Linked DNA regions of Kitasatospora fiedleri. The protein of the gene in region 1 interacts with the protein of each later gene in a pairwise test. Links are inferred from orthologs where the notes say so. Each region holds a gene or a part of one and is shown on either strand. Other genes may lie near its edges. The genes, in order: mrdA and QMQ26_RS12685.

What was found.
Region 2: the proteins of mrdA (region 1) and QMQ26_RS12685 interact in binary tests that used the Escherichia coli proteins (3 or more experiments, as listed by UniProt). The link is inferred for Kitasatospora fiedleri from one-to-one orthologs.

Annotation. Positions count from the first base shown.
Region 1 is NZ_OX419519.1:2,577,954-2,587,447, forward strand. What follows is about bases 4,537-7,462. They hold mrdA (penicillin-binding protein 2), read right to left. Parts: upstream 7,154-7,462; coding sequence 4,919-7,153; downstream 4,537-4,918. Other genes in these bases: rodA (rod shape-determining protein RodA), read right to left, coding at 4,537-4,922; mreD (rod shape-determining protein MreD), read right to left, coding at 7,175-7,462. Outside these bases: QMQ26_RS12030 (TIGR03936 family radical SAM-associated protein), read right to left, coding at 64-837; QMQ26_RS12035 (hypothetical protein), read right to left, coding at 971-1,615; QMQ26_RS12040 (TIGR03960 family B12-binding radical SAM protein), read right to left, coding at 1,709-3,637; more of rodA, read right to left, coding at 3,723-4,536; more of mreD, read right to left, coding at 7,463-7,819; rod shape-determining protein MreC, read right to left, coding at 7,819-8,754; QMQ26_RS12065 (rod shape-determining protein), read right to left, coding at 8,865-9,494. UniProt on the Escherichia coli protein: Catalyzes cross-linking of the peptidoglycan cell wall. Responsible for the determination of the rod shape of the cell. Is probably required for lateral peptidoglycan synthesis and maintenance of the correct diameter during lateral and centripetal growth.
Region 2 is NZ_OX419519.1:2,727,260-2,736,856, reverse strand. Bases 2,409-5,437 are described here. They hold QMQ26_RS12685 (transglycosylase domain-containing protein), read right to left. Parts: upstream 5,053-5,437; coding sequence 2,764-5,052; downstream 2,409-2,763. In the rest of the region: QMQ26_RS12705 (chorismate mutase), read left to right, coding at 168-494; lepB (signal peptidase I), read left to right, coding at 599-1,285; QMQ26_RS12695 (YciI family protein), read left to right, coding at 1,380-1,679; QMQ26_RS12670 (bestrophin-like domain), read right to left, coding at 5,659-6,417; QMQ26_RS12665 (nitrite reductase (NAD(P)H) small subunit), read right to left, coding at 6,591-6,947; QMQ26_RS12660 (low temperature requirement protein A), read left to right, coding at 7,477-8,643; QMQ26_RS12655 (pentapeptide repeat-containing protein), read left to right, coding at 8,647-9,282; QMQ26_RS12650 (phosphocholine-specific phospholipase C), read left to right, coding at 9,458-9,597. UniProt on the Escherichia coli protein: Cell wall formation. Synthesis of cross-linked peptidoglycan from the lipid intermediates.

The DNA.
Region 1 (9,494 bases):
AGTTCTCTCCGTGCCTGCGCTCCCGCCCACTCGGCGGACGGCGGTTGCGCGCGGCGGGGCGGCCTACCGGCCGACCTCGGCCGCGGCGCGGTCGAGCGCCAGCGGGTCGGTCACCGTGCCGGTCTGCTCGTCGAGCGGCCCCTGCGCCAGCCTGGTCACCTCTACGGGGACCGGCGGCGCGAGGTCGGCCGTCGAACGGAGACCGGACAATACGTCGTCGGGTCGTACGGCGGGTGTGGCGTGTCGTACTACCAGCCGCAGTATCGCACAGGGAGCGCCCGCGCGAACATCGTCCGCACCGTCCGTGGCCGTGTTGTCACCGATCCCGACCAGGGGGGAGCCCTCGGGGACGGTTTCGATCGCGGCGACGGCGGCGCGCGCGTCGAAGGTGCGCAGGCCGTTCTTGGTCATCCGCTGGACCTCGACCGCCTCGGCGGCCAGAAACACGGCGGCGGCCTTCTCGGCCTCGGCGGGCTCCACGCCGGGCAGGCGCAGCAGCCACTCGGAGGCTTCCAGGCGCTCCACGAAGTTGCCGGTGGCGACCTCGACGGCGTCGGTGACGTCCAGGCCGGGCGGCAGCGACTCGTCCAGTTGGCGGCGGAGCGCCTCCGGGTCGCGGTGCTCGGCGAGGCCGATCTCCAGGTACTCGGCCTCGCTGGCGGTGCCGGTCGGGGCGGCGTTGGCGTAGGAGACCTTGGGGTGCGGGGTGAAGCCCGCGGAGTAGGCCATCGGGACGGCCGAGCGGCGGAGCGCGCGCTCGAACGCCCGCTGGAAGTCCCGGTGGCTGGTGAAGCGCAGACGGCCGCGCTTGGTGTAGCGGAGACGGATGCGCTGCACCGTCGGCGCGGGCGGCGGACCGTCGGGCGTGCGGCGTGCCAGGGGGCTCAGTCCTTCGTCAGTTGTCCCCGTCCGGCCTCGCACCGCGTGCGGCTCCGGCCGGACCTTGTCCCCACCAAGGGTACGCGGTGCGTCAGCCGAGCAGCGTCCGCCGTACCTCCCGGGCCACCCGGCGGACCTCCGCCCTGACGGGCCACCAGACGTCGCGGCGCACCCAGCGGCAGGGGGCGACCACGGTGAAGCGCCAGATCCGGCCGCCGAGCCGCCAGGCCCGGCGGAACGCCAGCCAGAGCGCGCGCAGCACCGGGAACAGCACCGGCCGCCACAGCCAGTCCCGGAACGCCCTGCCGAGCGGCACCAGCACCCACCGCCACAGCGCCCGGACCGGCACCGCGACCAGGTGGTACGCCGACCAGGCGACCACCCGGCCGAACCCGACCGCCAGGTACGCCGTCCCGCGCCCGATCGGGGCCAGCACGTAGTTCCACAGCGCCGCCAGGACCGGCCGCACCACCCACCGCCACAGCCAGGTCAGCGGCACCACCACCACCCACCGCCACAGCCGGCCGACCGGGACGACCACCAGCCGGTACAGCAGCGGCCCCAGCACCCCCCGCCAGAGCAGGCGCAGCGGCCATAGCAACACCCTGTCGACCAGCCATCCGGCCCCGCGGGCGACCAGCGCCACGAGTTCCCACAGCAGCCGCAGCGGCACCACCACCGCCACCACCACCAGCCGCACCAACGCGACCAGGCAGCCCCCGCCCTGCTGAGCCATCGTCACTCCCCCGTCGCCCGATCAGCCGATGGTCATACCCGGGCAAAGGGCCCCCGCCACGGGGTCGTGGCGGGGGCCGGGGGTGAGGCCGCGTCAGCTGTTGACGACCGTCAGCGGCAGCAGCTTCTTGCCGGTGGGGCCGACCTGGATGTGGGTGTCCATCTGCGGGCAGACTCCGCAGTCGAAGCACGGGGTCCAGCGGCAGTCCTCGACCTCGACCTCCTCCAGCGCGTCCTGCCAGTCCTCCCAGAGCCAGTCCTTGTCGAGGCCGCTGTCCAGGTGGTCCCAGGGCAGCACCTCCTCGTAGCCGCGCTCGCGGGTGGTGTACCAGTCCACGTCGACGCCGGTGCCGGCCAGGCCCTTCTCGGCGGAGGCGATCCAGCGGTCGTAGGAGAAGTGCTCGCGCCAGCCGTCGAAGCGGCCGCCGTCCTCGTAGACGGCCCGGATGACGGCGCCGATCCGGCGGTCGCCGCGGGAGAGCAGGCCCTCGATGATGCCGGGCTTGCCGTCGTGGTAGCGGAAGCCGATGTTCTTGCCGAACTTGCGGTCGCCGCGGATCGAGTCGCGCAGCTTGGTCAGCCGCGCGTCGGTGGCCTCGGCGGACAGCTGCGGGGCCCACTGGAACGGGGTGTGCGGCTTGGGGACGAAGCCGCCGATCGAGACGGTGCAGCGGATGTCGTTGGTGCCGGTGACCTCGCGGCCCTTGGCGATGACGTTCTTCGCCATCTCGCCGATCTGCAGCACGTCCTCGTCGGTCTCGGTGGGCAGGCCGCACATGAAGTACAGCTTCACCTGGCGCCAGCCGTTGCCGTACGCGGTGGCCACCGTGTTGATGAGGTCCTCCTCGGACACCATCTTGTTGATGACCTTGCGGATGCGCTCGGAGCCGCCCTCGGGGGCGAAAGTGAGGCCGGAGCGGCGGCCGTTGCGGGAGAGCTCGTTGGCCAGGTCGATGTTGAAGGCGTCGACCCGGGTGGAGGGCAGCGAGAGGCCGATCTTGTCCTCGGCGTAGCGGTCGGCCAGGCCCTTGGTGACGTCGGCGATCTCGGAGTGGTCCGCGGAGGAGAGCGAGAGCAGGCCGACCTCCTCGAAGCCGGTGGCCTTCAGCCCGCGCTCGACCATCTCGCCGATGCCGGTGATGCTTCGCTCCCGCACGGGGCGCGTGATCATGCCGGCCTGGCAGAAGCGGCAGCCGCGGGTGCAGCCGCGGAAGATCTCCACCGACATCCGCTCGTGCACGGTCTCGGCGAGCGGGACGAGCGGCTGCTTGGGGTAGGGCCACTCGTCGAGGTCCATCACGGTGTGCTTGGAGACCCGCCACGGCACGCCGGGGCGGTTCGGGACGACGCGGGCGATCCGGCCGTCGGGCAGGTACTCGACGTCGTAGAACCGCGGGATGTACACCCCACCGGTCTTCGCCAGGCGCAGCAGCAGCTCGTCCCGACCGCCGGGGCGGCCCTCGGCCTTCCAGGCCCGGACGATGTCCGTGATGTCGAGCACGGCCTGCTCGCCGTCGCCGATCACGGCCGCGTCGATGAACTCGGCGATCGGCTCGGGGTTGAACGCGGCGTGGCCGCCCGCGAGCACGACCGGGTCGTCCATCGTGCGGTCGGCGGCGTTCAGCGGGATGCCGGCCAGGTCGAGCGCGGTCAGCATGTTGGTGTAGCCGAGCTCGGTGGAGAACGACAGGCCGAACACGTCGAACGCCTTGATCGGGCGGTGCGCGTCGACCGTGAACTGCGGGACGCCGTGCTCGCGCATCAGCGCTTCCAGGTCCGGCCAGACGCTGTAGCTGCGCTCGGCGAGGACGCCCTCGCGCTCGTTCAGCACCTCGTAGAGGATCATGGTGCCCTGGTTGGGCAGGCCGACCTCGTAGGCGTCGGGGTACATCAGCGCCCAGCGGACGTCGCAGGCGTCCCAGTCCTTGACGGTCGAGTTGAGCTCGCCACCGACGTACTGGATCGGCTTCTGGACGTGCGGGAGGAGGGCCTCCAGGCGTGGGAAGACCGATTCGACAGTCATGCGCAAGGACCTTTACGGCAGAAAAAGCAGTGACCCTTCAGGGTAGCCGAGCCCCGGGGGTCACTGTTTCCACGCGGTGGAGGGGTCAGACCCCTATCGGCCGCTGGGAGCGCACCGACTGCAGCAGTCCGATCGCGATCCAGACCGCGAACATCGAGGAGCCGCCGTAGGAGACGAACGGCAGCGGGATGCCCGCGACCGGCATGATGCCGAGGTTCATGCCGATGTTCTCGAACGCCTGGAAGGCGAACCAGGTGACCGCGCCGGCCGCCAGGATCGTCCCGTACAGGTCGCTGGCGTGGCGCGCTATCCGGCAGGCGCGCCACAGGATGACGCCGAGCAGGCCGAGCATCAGCAGGCCGCCGGCGAAGCCGAGTTCCTCGCCGGCCACGCTGAACACGAAGTCGGTCTGCTGCTCGGGGACGAACTGCCCTATGGTCTGGGTGCCGTGGAACAGGCCCATGCCGGTCGGGCCGCCGGAGCCGATCGCGATCCTGGCCTGCGCGGTGTTGTAGCCGACGCCGGCCGGGTCGAGCGCCGGGTTGGCGAAGGCCGCGAAGCGGTCGATCTGGTACTGGCTGAGGATGCCGAGCTTCCAGATCGCCAGCGCCCCGGCGGTGCCGCCGGCCAGCAGGCCGACCACCCAGCGGTTGGCGGCGCCGGAGGCCAGCAGCACGCCGAGCATGGTGACCACCATCACCATCACCGAGCCGAGGTCCGGCATCAGCATGACCACGGCCATCGGGAAGCCGGCCACCGCCAGCGACTGCAGCACGCTGCGGGTGGGCGGGAACTCCCGCTCGCCGCTGTCGACCCGGGAGGAGAGCACCACGGCCATGCCCAGCACGATCGCCAGTTTGGCGAACTCGGCGGGCTGGATGGAGAAGCCGCCGCCGAACTGGATCCAGGAGTGCGCGCCGTTGATGGTCGAGCCGAGCGGGCTGAGCACCGCGAACAGCATCAGCACCACGGCCAGGTAGATGAACGGCGCCGCGGTGCGCAGCCGGCGGGTGCCGAGCAGGATCACCGCCACGCACAGGCCGATGCCGATCGCCAGGTTGGTCAGGTGCCGGTACAGGAAGTACTGCGGGTCGCCGTGGGTGAGCTGGTCGCGGCCGCGGGTGGCGGACCAGACCAGCAGCGAGCCGATCACGGAGAGCGCCAGCGCCGCCAGGATCATGATCCAGTCGAGCCGCCGCAGCGGGGAGTCCTTGGCCAGCGCCCGGCCCAGCGAGGAGCGCCGGGGCGAGAGCCGGACCGTCCGGTAGGAGTCGTACGAGGTCATGCCCGGCCCCTTCCGTACCCGCCGCCGCGGGTGGGTTCGACGGCGGCGAGCAGCACGCCGGACACCTGGCCGGCCCGGGCCGGCGGGGCCGGGTCCAGGAAGGTGGCGCCGGGTTCGTAGCTGAAGGCGGTGGGGACGATCGCGGTGCCGTCCGGGTTGAACTTGGGCAGTTCGGCCTGCGGCTTGGGCAGCAGCGCCTTGGAGTTGTCGATGGCGCCCTTGTCGTCGACGCCGTACAGCGCCTGGTAGATCCGGCGCACCGAGTCGCCGGAGCCGCCGGAGCCGGTGCCGCCCTGACTGATCGTCATGACCACCGCGTAGTCGTTGCTGTAGGTGGTCAGCCAGGAGGTGGTCTGCTTGCCGGCGACCTCGGCGGTGCCGGTCTTGGCGTGCAGCTCGATCTTGCCCTGCGGCCAGCCGGAGCCGGTGAACTTCCAGGCGGCGGTGCCGGAGGTGACGACGCCGGCGGTGGCCTGGTCGATGTACTCCAGCAGCTTGCCCTGGGCCGGGATCTTGCCGTCCTCGTGCGGGGCGATGTCGCGCACGAGGGTGCCGTCGGGGCTGACCACGGCCTTGCCGATGGTGGGCCGGTACAGGGTGCCGCCGTTGGCGAGCGCCGAGTAGATCCGGGCCATCTGGAGCGGGGTGACCAGGGTGTCGCCCTGGCCGATGGCGAAGTTGACCATGTCACCGGCGCGCATCTGGTTGCCGTCGGCGCAGTTCTCGCGGGCGATCTCGTCGGCGTACTCGTGGCCGCCCTTGGCCGCCTGCTGGCACCAGGAGTCCTTCATCGCGTCGTAGTAGGACTGCTTCCACTGCCGGTCGGGGACCCGGCCGGCCACCTCGCCGGGCAGGTCGACGCCGGTCTTGGCGCCGAGGCCGAACTCGTGGGCGGTCTTGAAGAACCAGTCCTGGGCGTCCTTCTTGGGCTTGAGGCCGCCGTCCTTCATCCACTGGTCGTAGGCCAGGCCGTAGAAGACGGTGTCGCAGGAGACCTCCAGGGCCTTCTCCAGCGAGATGTCGCCGAAGCTCTCGCTCTCGAAGTTCTTGAACTCGCGGCCGCCGATGGTCAGCGACTTCGGGCACGGGTAGTGCCCGTTGAGGTCGTAGCCGGCCTGCGCGGCGGCGGTGGTGGAGACCACCTTGAAGGTGGAGCCGGGCGCGGACTGGCCCTGGATGGCCCGGTTGATCAGCGGGTAGTTGGAGTCCTTGCTGTTCAGCGTCTCGTAGTCCTTGGCGGAGATGCCGCCGACCCAGAGGTTGGGGTCGTAGGTGGGGGCGCTGGCCATCGCCACGATCCGGCCGGTGTGCACGTCCATCACGACGGCCGCGCCGGAGTCGGCGATGTAGTTGCGGCTGGTCTCCTTGTCGTACACCTTGCGGGCCTCGGCCATGGCCTGGGCCAGCTGGTCCTCGACCACCTTCTGCACCCGGGCGTCGATCGAGGTGACCAGGTTGTTGCCGGACTGCGCGGGGGTGGTGCCGGCGCTGCCGATCACCCGGCCGAGGTTGTCGACCTCCAGCCGGTCGACGCCGGTGGTGCCGCGCAGGTCGTCGTCGTACACCGACTCCAGGCCGGCCCGGCCGATCTGGTCGGAGGGCAGGCGGCGCTCCCGGCCGGTCTTGTCGGCGGTCTTGGTGACCTCGTCGTCGGTGACCGGCGAGAGGTAGCCGAGGATCTGGGCGGCGCTGGCGCCCTCCGCGTTGGTGTAGCGGCGCAGCGCGGTGGGCTGGGCGGTGACGCCGGGGAAGTCCTCGCGGCGCTCCATTATCTGCATCGCCTGCTGGGTGGTGGCCTGCTGGGTGACCGGGATCGGCTGGTACGGGGAGCCGTTCCAGCAGGGCTGCGGCGTCTTGGCGTCGCACAGCCGGACCTTGTTCTGCACGTCCGCGGCCGGGACGCCCAGGACGTCGGCGAGCCGGGAGAGCACCGCCTTGCCGCGGTCCTTCTGCTGGAGCAGCGCGGTGCGGGAGACCGACACCACCAGCTTGGTCTCGTTGCCGGCCAGAATCCGCCCGGAGGCGTCCAGGATCTCGCCGCGGACGGCGGGCTCCACCACCTCGCGGACGTGGTTGCCCTGGGCCTTCTCGGTGAACTCCTTGCCGTTGCGGATCTGCAGGTACCACAGCCGGCCGCCGAGGGTGGCCAGTAGCGACAGGACCAGCACCTGGAGGACGACCAGCCGGATCGTCACCCGGCGGGTCCGGCCGGTCTCGGGGATGTTGCTCACGTGCGCGGTCTCCGTCCCGGCTCAGGGGCGCTTGGCGAGGCCGAGCGCGCGCTTCTTCTTGTAGGGGGTGGCGGAGGGCTGGCGGGTGGTCCGGTAGCGGGCCAGCGCGCCGAGGCCGGAGCCGCCGTCCGCGCCGCGCTCGGTCTCGTTGACCACCCGGTCGCCGTCGAAGCGGCGGGCCAGCAGCATCACCAGCGGCACCGTGAACGGGGCCAGCAGTACGTCGTACAGCAGGGCGCTGAAGACCAGGCCGGTCAGTCCGACGTGCCGGGCCGCGGTGTCGCCGACCAGCGCGCCCACCGTCGCGTACAGCAGGGTGGAGACCACCGCGGCGACCGCGACCACGCCCAGCGCGGAGAGAGCCGAGCGCTGCCGGCCGCCCTCCGGCTTGAGCAGGCCGGCGCCGTAGCCGACCAGGCACAGCACCAGCGCGTACCGGCCGACCGCGTGGTCGGACGGCGGGGCGAGGTCGGCCAGCAGGCCGGCGCAGAAGCCGACCAGGCAGCCGCCGGTCGGCCCGTACACCAGGGCCAGGCCGACCACCACCAGCATCAGCAGGTCCGGGGTGGCGCCGGGCAGTTGGAGCCGGCCGAGGACGCTGACCTGGATGACCAGGGCCAGTACCAGCAGCACGGCGGACAGCAGAATCCGGTTCACACGCGGCATCAGTTCCCCCCGGTGGTCGGCGGTGCGGCGGCGATCGGGGCCTGCGGGTTGCCCGCGGCGCCGGCGGAGGCGGCGGGCACCGGCGGCAGCACGGCGTCCCGCGGGTCGGTGCGCGGCGGGACGACCACCACGCCGACCAGGTCGAGCCGGGTGAACTGCACGTACGGCTCGACCAGGATGGTCTTGGTCAGCTGGCCCGGCGTGGCCTGCACCTCCTTGACGGTGCCGACCGGCACGCCGGGCACGAACGGGCGGCCGCTCTGCGAGCCGAAGGTGACCAGCCGGTCGCCGGGCTTGACCTGGGCCCGGCCGTTCAGCAGCTCGATCCGCATCGGCGAGGCGCCCTGCCCGGCCGCGAAGCCGATCTCGCCGCCGCCCTCCAGCCGGACGCCGGCGGTGAAGCCGGGGTCGGAGGCGAGCAGCACGGTCGCGGTGGTCGGGGCGACGGTGGTGATCCGGCCGACCAGGCCCTGGCCGTCGATCACGGTCATGTCGCGGGTCAGGCCGTCGTCGCTGCCGGCGTCGATGGTGATGGTCCAGGAGAAGCCCTGGGCCGCGCCGATCGCGATGACCTGGGCGGCCTTGACGGTGTAGCCGCCGGAGCCGGCCGTGTGCAGCAGGTCGTCGAGCTGCTTGGTGCGGCCGGCCGCGGCGTCCGAGGAGGCCAGTCTCTGGCGCAGCTCGGTGTTCTCCCGGGTGATCTGGTCGAGCCGCTGCTGGTGGGTGCCGGCGTCGCGGATCGCCCGGATGTAGCCGGCGACCGGGTCGACCGCGCCGGCCGCGGCGTTCTCCGCCGGGCCGAGCGCGGAGGCCGCGGCCCGGCGGGCGCCGCCGAGCGGCGAGTCCTGGCCGCCCTTGATGTCCACGGTGATCAGGGCGAAGGCCACCACCACCAGCAGGACCAGCAGTAGTCGGCTCTCTCGGGTGTCCCTCACGGTGCTGCCGCCGCCCCTTCGTGCTGCATGCTCATCGGCTCAGCTCGGTGTGTAGTTCGGATTGCCTTGCTCAACGACGCTCGGTGGCGCTCAACGACGCCCGACGACGCTCAACGGCGCGGTTGGGCGTCCAGGACCTGCTGCAGTGCCTCGAACTCCTCGACGCACTTGCCCGCCCCCAGCGCCACCGAGTCCAGCGGGTTCTCCGCGATGTGCACCGGCATGCCGGTCTCCCGGCGCAGCCGCTCGTCCAGGCCGCGCAGCAGGGCGCCGCCGCCGGTGAGCACGATGCCGCGGTCCATCACGTCGCCCGCGAGCTCCGGCGGGCACTGGTCCAGCGTGGTCTTCACCGAGTCGATGATCGAGTTCACCGGCTCGTCGATGGCCTCGCGGACCTCGGCGGCCGAGATGACCACGGTCTTCGGCAGGCCGGAGACCAGGTCGCGGCCGCGGATCTCGGCGTGCTCGTCCTTCTCGCCCTCCAGGCCGAACGCGGAGCCGATCGACATCTTGATCTGCTCGGCGGAGCGCTCGCCCAGCAGCAGGCTGTACTCCTTCTTGATGTGCTGGACGATGGCGCTGTCCAGCTCGTCGCCGGCGACCCGCAGCGACTGCGCGGTGACGATCCCGCCGAGCGAGATCACCGCGACCTCGGTGGTGCCGCCGCCGATGTCGACCACCATGTTGCCGGTCGGCTCGTGCACGGGCAGGCCGGAGCCGATCGCCGCGGCCATCGGCTC
Region 2 (9,597 bases), 150 kb from region 1 along the record:
CCGTCCTCCACACCGTCCCGCACGCCGTCCCGCACGCCGTCCCACATGCCGTCCCACATGCCGGAACGCGCAGGACATCCGGGCGGACCGGCCCGGCCCGCCCTGTTAGATTGGCCGTTCGCCGCGCCCGAGCGCCCACCCGTAATCCCGCATCGGAGCCACCCCACATGACGGACCAGCCCACCCCCTCCCCGGCGGGGATCGACGACGCCGTGCGGGCCGAGCTGACCCGCCTGCGCGAGTCCATCGACAACATCGACGCCGCCGTCGTCCACATGCTGGCCGAGCGCTTCAAGGCCACCCAGCAGGTCGGCCGCCTCAAGGCCGAGCACCAGCTGCCGCCCGCCGACCCGGCCCGCGAGCGCCGCCAGATCAAGCGGCTGCGCGAACTCGCCCTCAGCGCCAACCTCGACCCGGTGTTCGCCGAGAAGTTCCTCACCTTCATCATCGCCGAGGTGATCCGCCACCACGAGGCCATCGCCAACGAGTCCTGAGCCGCCGTCGCGCCGGGGCGGGGTGTCGGCTCGGGGTAAGGGCCGGATTTCGCCCTGCCCCCGGCTCGGGTTAGCGTGCTGTCCTTGCCAAGGAGGCGGTGTCGGTGTCGGTGGCGGTGACCGAGGGGCCCACCCAGGAACGGAGTCCGCGCAGGCGGCGGCCCTGGTACGTGGAACTGCCCGTGATGATCGTGATCGGCCTGGTCGTCGCCGTGCTGATCAAGACCTGCCTGTTCCAGATGTTCTCCATCCCGTCCGGCTCGATGGAGAACACCCTCCAGGTCGGCGACCGGGTCGCCGTCAACAAGTTCGCCACCCTCACCGGGTGGAAGCCCGAGCCCGGCGAGCCCGTGGTGTTCAAGGACCCGGGCGGCTGGCTGCCGCCCGTCCCCGCGAGCGGCAACGCCTTCACCCGCGCCGTGCACTCCGGCCTCAGCACCGTCGGCCTGCTCCCGCCCGGCGACGACTACCTGGTCAAGCGGGTCATCGCCACCGGCGGCCAGACCGTCTCCTGCCAGGGCAGCACCCTCACCGTCGACGGGAAGACCGTCACCGAGCCCTACCTGCACCCCGGCGACGACTCCTGCTCCGGCCTCGACTTCGGCCCGGTGACCGTCCCCGCCGACCACGTCTGGGTCGAGGGCGACCACCGCAGCGACTCCGCCGACTCCCGCTACCACCGCGACGGACCGGACGGCGGCGCCGTCCCCGTCGCGGACCTGGTCGGCCCCACCAGCGCGGTGGTCTGGCCGCTCGGCCACTTCACCTGGTTCGGCTGGACCGGCCGCTGAGCCCGGCCGTCGAGCCGAGGGCCGCCGGGCCCCACTGCGCGCCGACGCCCGCGCATCCGGCCCGGCCCGCCCGGGCCCGGCGTACGATGATCACGTGTTCATCCTCGAACTGACCTACACCGCCCCGCTGGAGCGCGTCGACGCCCTGCTGCCCGCCCACGTCGCCTGGCTGGAGCGGCACTACGCGGACGGCGCCTTCCTCGCCTCCGGCCGCAAGGTCCCGCGCGACGGCGGCGTCATCCTGGCCGTCGCCCCCGACCGCGCCGCGGTCGAGGCGATCGCCGCCACCGACCCGTTCGTCCCCGCCGGGGTCGCCGAGTACCGGATCACCGAGTTCCTCGCCACCACCACCGCCCCCGCCCTGGCCGCCCACCGCCAGACCCTGCCGGCCTGACGCCGGGCTTCCTGCCCCGAAGCCTGACGCCCGACGCCCGGCGCCTGACGCCGCCTCAGCCCCGGCTCGCCGACTGCGCGGCGAACGCGCCCGCCAGGACGAGGGCGCCGCCCGCGAGCTGCGGGGCACCGAGGTGCTCGCCGAGCAGCACCCAGGCCAGCACGGTGGCCACCACCGCCTCCAGGTTGGCGACCACGCCCGCGACCGGCGGGGAGAGGTGCTGCACGGAGACCACCCCGGTCAGGTACGCCAGGACGGTGGCCACCAGCACCATCCACAGGGCCGGGACGAGCGCGGGCAGCCGGTGCCCGTTCATGGCCACCGAGTGGCCCAGCAGCGACCAGTCCGCCTCCCAGGGCCGGGTGAGGGCGGTCAGCAGCACGGCACCGATCAGCAGCCCGTGCGCCGAGACCGCCAGCGGGTCGATCGGGCGCTCCCCGCGCCGCCCGGCGTCGGCGAGCACGAAGTAGCCGACCTGGCAGCAGGCCGCGCCGAGCGCGAACAGCACGCCCAGCGGGTCGAAGGAGAGGCCGTTCCACACCTCCACCACGCAGGCCAGCCCCGCCACCGCGACGCCCGCCCCGGCCGTCGCCCGCCGCGAGACCGGCCGCCGCTGCACCAGCCGGACGTAGGCGATCAGCAGCGGCGGCCCCAGGTACTCGATCAGCAGCGCCACGCCCACCGGAATCCGCGAGATCGCCGCGAAGTAGCACGCCTGCACCCCCGCGACGGCCAGCAGCCCGAACCCGAGCAGCACCCCGGGCCGCCGCAGCACCGCCTCCCGGTGCCGCCAGGCCACCGGCAGCAGCACTAGCGCCGCCCCGGCCACCCGCAGCCAGACGGTGTGCGCGGGGAGAGCCCGGCCTCGATCAGCGGCTTGGCCGCCGTCCCCGACCCGCCGAACGCGAACGCCGACACCAGCGCGAGCCCCAGCCCCAGCGAAGCCGCCCGCCGCGCCGGGGTCGGGGTCGGGGCTGCCAGGGTCCGGGCGGGGGCCGCCGGGGTGTCGACGGGAACGGCGGAGGGGTCCGAGCTGCTGCGCATCGCCGCATTCTGCCAGCCCGGACCCCTCCGCCGTAAGGCGTTACTCCGCCGGTTGGTCCTGATCGCCGAGCAGGCCCCCGGCCCCGCCGAGCCCCGGCGCGGTGCTCGCGGACGGGCTGCGGTCGGCCCCGCCGCTGGGCCGGGCGGACGGCGAGCGGGTCGGCCGCCCGCCCTCCCCGCCGGTGCCCGCGCCCGCGCCGGTGCTGGCGCTGCCGCTGGGGCGGGCGGACGGGGAGCGGGTCGGCCGGTCGTCCCCGGCGGACGGCGAGGGCGTGCCGCCGGCGCCGTCCTCCGGCGCGGTCGGGCTCTGGCTGGGGGAGGCCGAGCCGGTCGGGCCCGAGGTGGGGGCGCTCGCGGCCGGGGAGCGGGTCGGCCCGGCGAAGTCGCCGACCGGCTGGCCGGCCAGCGCCGCCTTCATGTACGCCGTCCAGACCTGCGCCGGGTACTTGCCGCCCGCCGCGCTGCCGGTGCCGCCGACGCCGTCCAGGCTGACCTGCTTGCCGGTGCCCGGCTCCTGCCCGAACAGGCCGACCACGGTGACCAGCTCCGGGGTGTACCCGGCGAACCAGACCGACTTCGAGTCGTCGGTGGTGCCGGTCTTGCCGGCCGCCGGGCGGTTCAGCGCGGCGGCCCGGTAGCCGGTGCCGCCCTGGTCCTCGATGACGCCCCGGAGGATCGCGGTGGTGGCCCGGGCGGCGTCCTTGGAGATCGCCCGGGTGGCGTCGTGCGCGGGCAGCGCGATCTGCCCGCCGCCCAGCTCCAGGCCCTTCACCAACCACGGGGTGATCTGCTGCCCGTCGTTGTCCAGGGCGGCGTACACCCCGGCCAGCTCCAGCACGCTCGGGGTGGCCGCGCCCAGCGGGATCGACGGGACGGCCTTGAGGCCCGGCGTGTCGGCGGGCAGGCCGAGCGCCACCGCGGTGGCGCGGACCTTCTCCAGCCCGGTGTCCTGGGCGAGCTGCGCGAACACCGAGTTCACCGACCAGTCGGTGGCCTGCTGGAGCGAGATCTGCCCGTACGAGTGCTCGCCCTCGTTCGGCGGCGCGTACGGGGTGCCCTTGGCGCCGCGCACCGCCCGTCGGTTGGTGCCGTCGTACACGGTGTCGGCGGTGATCCGCTCGCCGGACTGGGTGCGCGCCCCGGAGTCCAGGGCGGCGGCCAGCGCGATCGCCTTGAAGGTCGAGCCCGCCTGGTAGTCGGTGCGGGTGGCGTTGTCGATCCAGTGCTTGGTGGCGTCCGCGCCGCCGTACAGCGCCAGCACCTGGCCGGTCGCCGGGTCGACCGAGACCGCGCCCGCCTGGGCCGCCGCGTCCACCTTGCGGCTGTCCGGCTTGAGGTTGTCGGTCAGCTGGCTCTGCACCGAGTCCTGCAGCTGCTGCTGCTTCTTCGGGTCGACGGTCAGCGTGATGGTGTACCCGCCCTGGGCGAGCTGCGCGTCCGAGACGATGCCGCGGTCGGTGAGGTACGAGGTGGCGGCGGCCACCAGGTAGCCCGCCTGCCCGGACAGGCCCGGCGCCGACTTGGGGGCCAGCACCTCCGGGAACGCGGTGTGCTGCCGCTCCTCGGCGCCCAGCCACTTCTTCGCCACCATGCCGTCCAGCACGTAGTTCCAGCGCGCCATGGCCTTCTCCTTGCCGGCCTCGCTGGCCGAGGAGACGTCGAAGGCGCTCGGCGCGTTCAGCAGCGTCGCCAGGTAGGCGCCCTGCGCGGCGGTCAGCCGGCTCGCGTCCACCCCGAAGTACGCCTGCGCGGCGGCCTGGACGCCGTACGCGCCGCGCCCGTAGTACGAGGTGTTCAGGTAGGAGGAGAGGATCTCGTCCTTGCTCTGGGTGGCGTCCACCTTGATCGCGATGAACACCTCCTTCACCTTGCGGCTGACGGTCTGCTTCTGGTTCAGGTAGGCGTTCTTCACGTACTGCTGGGTGATCGTCGAGCCGCCCTGGGTGGCGCCGCCGGAGGCGGTGTTGAACGCGGCCCGGGCCATGCCCTTGAAGTTGACCGCGCCCTCCGCGTAGAAGTTGCGGTCCTCGGCGGCCAGCGCGGCGTGCTGCGCCTCGGGGGAGACCTTGTCCAGCGAGACGTTCTGCCGGTTGGTCTGGCCGGTGCGGGCCAGCACCGAGCCGTCCGCGTACAGCCAGGTGTTGGACTGGGCGGTGGCGGCCGCGTGCGCGTCCGGCACCTTCACCAGGGCGACGCCCAGGGCGAACAGCCCGACCCCCAGCAGCACGGACGCGGCCAGCCCGAGCAGGGTGATCCGCCAGGTGGGTATCAGGCGGCGCCAGCCGGTGCGCTTCTTCCGCTCACTGCGCTCACGGGGCTTTCGAGGCAACGGAGACCTTCCCGCAGGCCCCGGACGGGCTGCTCGCTCGGGCGACGGCGTGAACCTCGCCAGCCTGACTGATCGACTTGTCAGATGTTAGGGACCTATGTCCCATTTCTCCTAAGACGATCTTTAAATACCCCTTAGCTTCCTCTTCTCCCCCTTCTCAACGAGCGCGTCGGGCCGGGGACATGGGACGCGGCGGGAGCGGCCGGAAAAACGCCGAAGGCCCCTCGCTCTCGCGAGGGGCCTTCGGACCGTCGGTGCGCCGCCAGGGACTCGAACCCCGGACCCGCTGATTAAGAGTCAGCTGCTCTAACCAACTGAGCTAGCGGCGCGTGCTGACGTGGAGAACACTACACGCTCCCCGACCTGCGGCGAAAACCGGCTTCCCGGGCCGGGCGGACCCGGGCCGACCGGGCCCCGGAACGCCGAGAGCCTCCCCGGAGGGAGGCTCTCGACCGTCGGTGCGCCGCCAGGGACTCGAACCCCGGACCCGCTGATTAAGAGTCAGCTGCTCTAACCAACTGAGCTAGCGGCGCCTGCTGACCCCGAGAACACTACACGCCCCGGGCCGCCCGCCGAAATCGTGACGGCGCGGTCACCCGGCGTCGCTCAGCGCGGCGGCGGCAGCCGGTTCAGGAACACCTGGAAGGCGGTCGGCTTCACCGCGTTCGCCCCGTCGAACGGGTAGTTCATCTCCTTGATCGCCACCAGCGACAGCGCGATCAGCCCGGCCAGGCTGAGCACCATCACCAGGTGCGCCCAGGTGTTGGAGAGGCCGAACAGGAAGGTGAAGGCGATGGTGACCACCGCGCCCGCGATCAGCGCCGCCCACAGCAGCGGCGGCACGCAGTCCGCGATCAGGTTCAGCCGCGCCCGGCGCTTGCTGGCCAGGCCGTCCACGTGCTGCACCAGGTTCTCGTAGATCACCGTCTGCTGGTCCCCGTTCGGCTCGAAGGACAGCGCGGTGTCGCGAATCCGGTACATCAGCGCGGTCGCCGCCGGGTCGCTGTGGTGCTCGTTCATCTCGCGCCACTCGGTGTCCACCACCGCGTGCGCGTAGCTGAGCGTCAGGCCCTCCAGCACCGCGCCCTCGGGCAGCGGCATCTGCCGGGACATCCAGTACACCCCGGCCAACTCGTCCGCCTCGTCGAAGGTGGTCGCCTTCGCGGTCGAGGCGTTCTCCCACACCACGATCACCACGAACGCCACCAGCACCGCGTAGAACGCGCCGACCGCGGCGAAGATGAACCCCGCCACGTCGTTGCAGTTCTCCCGCGCCGGAACGGGCGCGTACCTCTGCACCAGCAGCATCCCCGCCGCGGTCCCCACCAGCGTGCCGACCATGATCACCACATCGACCCAGTTCACGACGCCCCCCGCTGCCCTCGGTGCCCGACTGTGCGCATGCGGTCATCACACCGCGCCCACCCGCCCCCGGGCCAACGGAGCTAGGCCCAATGCCGCACGGAATGCCGCACGGCCGGAACCCCTCCCGGGCCTCCGGGGCGCCGGGTGCGGCGCCGGTCGGGCCCGGCCGGTGGTCAGGTGGTGGGGCGCAGGCGGGCCGGCCAGACGGGGAGGGCGCGGGAGGGGTCGTCCAGGCAGGTGCCGGTGCGCAGGTCGAACAGGCGTTGGTGGAGGGGGGTGGAGACGGTGGGGGTGCCGTCGACGCTGCCGGTGATGCCGTCGGCGATGGACCAGGAGTCGGCGAACGGGTCGCGGTTGCCGACCGCCAGCAGTTCGCCGGCCGGGGTGCGGAAGACGGCGGCCTGGTCGCCGCCGGGCAGCAGGACGGCGGTGCCGGAGTCGGGCTCCAGTTCGCGAGCGTCGCAGACGGCGATCCAGTCGCCGTCCGGGGTGGCCAGTTCGACGGCGCGGGGCGGGTCGGTGCGGTGCATGGCGGCGCTCCCCTCTGCGTGGGCGGGTGGGTTCTCCTCCTCGAACGCTACGTCGGGGGCGGGCCGGGGGCGGGAGGGGAAGGGCCCGGTCCGGCGGGACGTTGGTCCCGTGGTCCAGTGCGGGGCGGTGCGGTGCGGCGGGCGGCGCTGTCGGGCAGCGCGGTGATCACGAGGAGTTCGGGTCCTGCGGAGCGCGGGAGCCGGTCCCGCGTTCCACCCTCGTCCTTGACCTTCCGCGTTGCCCGCGAAGCGCCCTCGTCGTCCGTCCATCCGCAGAGGAATCTATCGGTCTAATTCGGACAGAAGGGGCAATCGGCGCAACACGCGCTGAAATGGGCCAAGCTGTCACTCGGATCGCGCACTGCGGCGTCAACTCCGCGTGACGACTCGTCGGATCGGATGGAATCCCGACAATCCGCGTGCCGCGCACGGTGCGTGCGCCGCCCGGCCCGGGCTGCCAGGATCGCCGGTGTCCAACTCCCCTGCCGCGCCCGCCCCCTGCCGCGCGGCCCACCGCGAAGGCAGCGCCATGAGCTCCGCCCCCGACCCCTACCGCCCGGTCCGCCGGATGCTGGCCCGCGACCGGGGCGAGTCCCACCGGGCCTCCACCCCGCTCGAGTTGTTCTTCGACCTGTGCTTCGTGGTCGCCATCGCCCAGGCCGGCCGCGAACTCGCCCACGCCCTGGCCGGGGGCCACCTCGGCACCGCACTCACCGGGTTCACCATGTCCTTCTTCGCGGTCTGGTGGGCCTGGATGAACTTCACCTGGTTCGCCTCCGCGTACGACGTCGACGACGTGCCCTACCGGCTCACCACCCTGGTGCAGATCACCGGCGTGCTGGTGCTCGCGGCCGGCGTCCCGCGGATCTTCGAGGACCGGGACCTGACGCTCGGCGTGGCCGGGTACGTGCTGATGCGGCTGGCCATGGTCACCCAGTGGCTGCGCGCCGCCCGCGGCGAGAGCGGGCCGGCCCGCACCTGCGCGCTGCGCTACGCGGCCGGGATCACCCTCGTCCAGGTGTTCTGGGTGGTGCTGCTGTTCCTGCCGCACGGCGTCCAGGGCCCGCTGTTCCCGCTCGGCGTGCTGGTCGAACTCGCCGTCCCGGTCTGGGCCGAGAAGGACCGGCAGACGCCCTGGCACCGGCACCACATCGTGGAGCGCTACGGCCTGTTCACCATCATCGTGCTCGGCGAGACGGTCGCCGCCGCCACCGTCGCCATCCAGACCGCCCTGGACGAGCACGAGGCGATCGCCGAACTGCTGCCGATCGCGGCCGGCGGCCTGCTGATCTGCTTCGGCGCCTGGTGGATCTACTTCGCCGACGACAGCCACGACCACCTGCGCGACAACCGGCAGGCGCTGCCCTGGGGCTACGGCCACTACCTGATCTTCGCCTCGGCCGCCGCGGTCGGCGCGGGCCTGGAGGTCGCGGTCGAGCACGCGGTGGGCGCCGCGCACGTCTCGGAGCGGGCCGCGACCGCCGCCGTGACCGTCCCCACCGCGCTGTTCCTGTTCACCGTCTGGGCGCTGCACGCCCGCCACCACAAGCGGGGCGCCGCCCAGGCGGTCCTGCCGGTGGCCGCGCTGTCGGTGCTGGCTGCGACGCTGGCGGGGGAGTCCGGCGTGCTGGTCGCCGGGCTCCTGGTGGCGCTCGCCGTCGCCGTCGGCCTCACCCTGTCCGCGAAACGGAGCTGACCCGTGCGCCTCGAAGACCTCCCGTACGCCCACCTGCTGCGCCGCCACACCGGCCCGCTGCGCCCCGACGCCCGGTACGACACCGCGCACTTCGACGGCCTCGCGCTGACCGGGCAGTTCGGCGGCGCGCACTTCCTGGAGTGCGCCTTCACCGGGGTGCGGATCGAGGAGTCGAGGCTGCGCCGGGCCGGGTTCAACGAGGTGTGGGTGCACGGCGGGCGGCTGGTGGGCGTCGACCTCGCGGAGAGCGAGTGGCAGGACACCGAGGTCGAGTCCACCGTGCTGGCGGGCGTCTCCGCGTACAGCTCGGCGGTGCGGCGCACGGTGTTCCGCCAGTGCAAGCTGGAGGCGGTCAACCTGCGCGGCGCGGTGCTGCGCGACGTGGTGTTCGAGGACTGCCTGCTGCGGGACGTCGACCTCGCCGACGCCAGGCTCACCGGCGTCTCCTTCCCCGGCAGCACGCTGGAGGAGGTGCGGCTGCGCGGCGCGGCGCTGAAGAACACCGACCTGCGCACCGCCGTCCGCCTCGGCCTGCCCGACGGCCACCTGGGCCTGCGCGGCGCCGTCATCTCGACCACCCAACTCCTGGACCTCGCACCGCAGTTCGCCCAGGCCCTGGGCATCGCGGTGAAGGACTGACGGCGGCCCTCCCCCGGTCGTTCACCTCCCGGCCGCTGTTGCGGCCGGTGGTGAACAATCCGTCAAACCTTCCTCCGGCCCCATGGTCCGGCGGCCCGTCCTGGACGAGGATGCTCGGCGTTCGGCACGAAGGTGTCTGGACAACACCACCAGCGGACGGGACGGGCGGGGCACCATGGCAGAGCTGAGCCGTAGGAAGTTCATGGCGTTGTCGGCGAGCGCGGCGGCCGGGGCGGCGGTCGCCGGCACCGCGGCCGGGGCCGGGGCGACACCCGCCGCGGCCGCCGCGGCGGGGGCCACCGGCACCCTCGCGGA